Regions from separate parts of the Kitasatospora sp. NPDC048722 genome, predicted to be linked through region 2. Evidence: riboswitches for the same ligand, from Rfam matches in the RefSeq annotation. Region 2 holds a riboswitch; the other holds the start of a gene.
What was found. Region 2 has a riboswitch for thiamine pyrophosphate ahead of thiC (phosphomethylpyrimidine synthase ThiC). Riboswitches for the same ligand answer to the same signal wherever they lie in the genome.
Positions count from the first base shown of each region.

Region 1: it holds a riboswitch for thiamine pyrophosphate, as region 2 does, so the genes downstream of both, AB0C76_RS13060 (cytosine permease) here and thiC (phosphomethylpyrimidine synthase ThiC) in region 2, are expected to answer to the same signal.

Region 1 covers NZ_JBEZGX010000014.1:25,053-27,245, forward strand. The annotation lists gene AB0C76_RS13060 (cytosine permease) at 1-1,344, opposite strand, end outside; TPP riboswitch at 1,337-1,484, opposite strand; gene AB0C76_RS13065 (trypsin-like peptidase domain-containing protein) at 1,718-2,193, shown strand, end outside.
Region 2 covers NZ_JBEZGX010000015.1:129,009-131,201, forward strand. The annotation lists gene AB0C76_RS14220 (SPFH domain-containing protein) at 1-300, opposite strand, end outside; gene AB0C76_RS14225 (hypothetical protein) at 474-674, opposite strand; TPP riboswitch at 772-906, shown strand; gene thiC (phosphomethylpyrimidine synthase ThiC) at 901-2,193, shown strand, end outside.

The DNA.
Region 1 (2,193 bases), on a different contig from region 2:
CTGCGGGGTGAAGTGCAGCGCCCCCTGGGCCGAGGTCCAGAAGTCGGTCCACCAGCCGGCCACCGGGGTCGGCGCGATGAACTGGTAGACCGCGAAGCCGAGCACCCACGGCAGCAGCATCAGCCAGCGCGAGGGCGCCTCGGCGGTGAGGTTCCAGCCGTTGCGGCCGGCGCCGAAGAAGTAGTCCACCGCCAGCACGGCCAGCAGCGGCACGAAGACCGAGCCGATCAGGCCGAGGAAGTTGGTGTAGGTGTCGGTGAACTTGTCGATCCGCAGCGCCAGCACGGTGGTCAGCAGGCCGATCGCGCCGGACAGCACCCGCCGGTCCGCCCGCGGCAGCAGGTTCTGCACCGACATCGCGGTCGAGTACACGTTGGCGAAGGACTGGTCCGTCTCGCGCAGCACCAGCACCAGCAGGAACAGCCAGCCCGCCCAGACGCCGAGGAAGGAGTCGAAGATCTTGTTCGGGTCGCCGTCGGACTGCAGCAGCGCCATCAGGCCCAGCGCGTAGCACCACACCTGGGCGAAGGTGTAGCCGGAGAAGCTGCCCCAGAACGCCGAGCGCGGCGTGCGCGAGTGCCGGGTGTAGTCGGCGGCGAGCGGGACGAAGGAGATCGACACCGCGATCATGGCGTCGGTGGCGCCCAGGAAGCCGTGCCAGTTGCCCTTGCCCGGGTCGGGCACGCCGTGCCGGCCCAGCTGGACGGTCAGGTAGACCATCGCGACGGCGACGGCGCCCGCCACGAAGCGCCGCAGCACCCGGATCGAGCCGAGCGGCCAGATCGTCAGCACGGTGGTCAGCCCGCCCGCGAGCAGGACGAACAGCCACCGGTAGCCGTCGGTGTGGGCGACCGTCTGCGCGCCCGCCGCGATCGTCAGCAGCTCGAACACGCCCCAGCCGATGCACTGGACGATGTTCAGCAGCGTCGGGACGTAGGACAGCCGGGTGCCGAACAGCCCGCGCAGGTTCGCCATCGCCGGCGCGCCGGTGCGGGCGCCGATCAGCGCGGCCACGCCGAGCATCGCGGTGCCCACCGCGGTGCCGGCCACGATCGCGGTGCCCGCGGCGGCCAGCGAGAGCTCGCTGCCCGGCGCGCCGAGCACGGTGGCGGCGGTGGAGAAGCCGATCAGGCTGACGCCGAGGTTCATCCACAGCGCGAAGTGGTCGCGCAGGCGCAGCGTGCGCGGCGGCTCGGCGTCGAGGACGAGCGGCGCCTCGGCCTTGTCCGGCCGGTCCAGCAGCGCGGCCGCGGCGGCGGGCCCGTCGTGACCGGTCGTGGACGATTCGGAGAAACCCTTGGACTCGGGCGCGCCCGAAGAAGAGGATGGCGAAGCAGGCGGCATGGCCGATACTCCCTACGCCGGCATTACCCGGACAGGTTCCGGCGGTCAGCGCCCCCTCGACGGTCCGCCCGGGATCCCGTGGCGTACGGTCGACCAGCGCACTCTCAGCCTGGAAGGTCCAAGCTCCCGCGTGTCAGTTTGGAGCGACAGGCTAACCGGCACCGGGGCGAACGCCCAAGGCCAGGGGGCGTGCGGTCCGCATCGCGGGACGTTCGGCGGGGGTGGGGGAGCCGCCGCCGGGAACGTGTCGTCGAGCGGGGCCGTCGGTCCCGCCTAAGGATTCTTATGAGTTCTTCAGAGGGGTCCTTACGGCAATCGAATCGGCAGTGCGAAAAACTATGGTCCTTGGTTCTGTCAGCTATGGAGGTCGTCCGTGAGCACCGAGCGCGAGGTTGGGCCCACCGGGCCGCAGGGGGAGCAGCCCTCGAGCACTGAGGCCGCGGCAGCGGCCCCGGCTCCGGACGGGCACAAGCCCACCATGGCCTTCGGCAGGATCCCCGAGCCCGAGGCCCCGGCGGACGCCGCGCCGGCCGAGGGCGGGCACAAGCCGACCATGGCCTTCGGCCGGGTGCCCGAGCCCGAGGCCCCGGCGGACGCCGCGCCGGCCGAGGGCGGGCACAAGCCCACCGTGGCCTTCACCAAGGTCCCCGCGCCGGAGGCGGCGCCCGTCGCCCCCGCCGCGCCCGAGGTGGCGCCCGCCGCGCCGGTCGCCGAGAGCGGCTACATCGACGCCCCGCCGCCGGTCCTGCCGCCCGCCCCGGCCGCGCCCGCCGCCCCGGCTGCCCCGGCCGCGCCGGCCGCCCCCGCCGGCGAGGCCGCCCCGGCCCTGCCGCCGGTTGCCAATCCGTA
Region 2 (2,193 bases):
GTCGCCGACCTTGAAGATCACGACACCCTTGACGTGCACCGGGATGCCCTGCTGCGTCACGCACTCGACGTCCAGCTCGGCCTCGTTGAGGTCCAGCGACAGGCGGCGCACCGCCTGCATGCCCGGGACGACGAAGGTGCCCCGCCCGGTGACGATCCGGAAGCCCAGGCCGTCCCCGTGCTTCGACCCGGAGATGATCAGTGCCTCGTTCGGCTCGGCGACCCGCCACATGAGTTTGAACAGGATGATCACAACGATGATGGAGGCCACCACGGCCCCCGCGACGACGCCGACAACCATCGGCCGACTCCCCCTTCAAGGCACACCGCTCCGTGGCTGCGCGTGGTTGTGCAGGAGTGCGCGGACGCGGTGGCAGCGGAGATTCTGCGCCTGTTCGTGCGGGTGCGCCAGTAGGTGACGTCGTGACTTCGTCCCGGTCCTGTCACGGGCCCCGTGACGAGGGGGATCGTCCGTCAGACCGGCGACACGAACACCGTCCGCGGCGCCTGGTACTCGACCACGATCACCTGCGTGCCCGTCGGCAGCGGATCCCCCGGCACCGCCAGGTACGCCAGGAACGCCTCCGTCCCCTGCCGCTCGGGCACGTGAACCAGCACCTCCCCGACCAGTCCCGCGCCGACCTTCCCCGTGACCCGCCCCGTCAGTCCGATCATGGGCTCCAGTCTGTGCCCGCCGCCCGTCCACCGGAAGCCCTCTGGACCTGCGGCGATCCGCTCGCTACGGTGTTGGGCGTCATGCGCAGGCAACACCGCCTGCGGACGCGGGAGCTCGGAGCACCGGGCTGAGAGGGCGCTGAACGGTCCGTCGACGGACGGCCGGAGGCTGTGCCGACCGCAGGAACCTGGACCGGGTAATGCCGGCGTAGGGAGTGAAGGTCAGATGACCACGTTCGACGCACAGCCGCAGTCTGCCCAGAGCGCCCCCAGCAGCGAGCGCACCGGCTACCCGACCCCGGCCTGGCGCAAGGCCCACCGCGAGGGATCCCGCCCCGATCTGCGGGTCCCGTTCCGCGAGGTGGTGCTCACCAACGGCAGGACCGTTCCGCTGTACGACACCTCCGGCCCGTACACCGACCCCGCCTACGAGCCCGACGTGCGCCGCGGCCTGCCCGCCCTGCGCGACGCGTGGATCCGCCAGCGCGGCGACGTCGAGGAGTACGACGGCCGCGAGGCCCGCCCCGAGGACGACGGCATCAAGCACACCTCGCCGCGCGGCGGGAACCTGCGCAACCTCGACGCCGTCTTCCCCGGCCGCCCCCGCCGCCCGCTGCGCGGCCGCGGCGGCGCCGCCGTGACCCAACTCGCCTACGCCAAGCGCGGGATCGTCACGCCGGAGATGGAGTTCGTCGCCCTGCGCGAGGGCCTGGCCCCCGAGTTCGTGCGCGACGAGGTGGCCCGCGGCCGTGCCGTCATCCCGGTGAACGTGAACCACCCCGAGGTGGAGCCGGCGATCATCGGCACCAACTTCCTGGTGAAGATCAACGCCAACATCGGCAACTCCGCCGTCACCTCCTCGATCGAGGAGGAGGTGGAGAAGATGACCTGGGCCACCCGCTGGGGTGCCGACACCGTCATGGACCTCTCCACCGGCCGCAACATCCACACCACCCGCGAGTGGATCCTGCGCAACTCCCCCGTGCCGATCGGCACCGTGCCGCTCTACCAGGCCCTGGAGAAGGTCGACGGCAGGGCCGAGGAGCTGAGCTGGGAGGTCTACCGGGACACCATCATCGAGCAGTGCGAGCAGGGCGTCGACTACATGACCGTCCACGCCGGCGTGCTGCTGCGGTACGTCCCGCTCACCGCCCGCCGCAAGACCGGCATCGTCTCGCGCGGCGGCTCGATCATGGCCGCCTGGTGCCTGGCGCACCACAAGGAGAACTTCCTCTACACGAACTTCGAGGAGCTCTGCGACATCCTCGCCGCCTACGACGTCACCTTCTCGCTCGGTGACGGCCTGCGGCCCGGTTCCATCGCCGACGCCAACGACGAGGCGCAGTTCGCCGAGCTGCAGACCCTCGGCGAGCTCGGCCGGATCGCCCGCGAGCGCGACGTCCAGGTGATGATCGAGGGCCCGGGCCACGTCCCGATGCACAAGATCAAGGAGAACATGGATCTCCAGAAGGAGATCTGCGACGAGGCGCCGTTCTACACGCTCGGCCCCCTCACCACC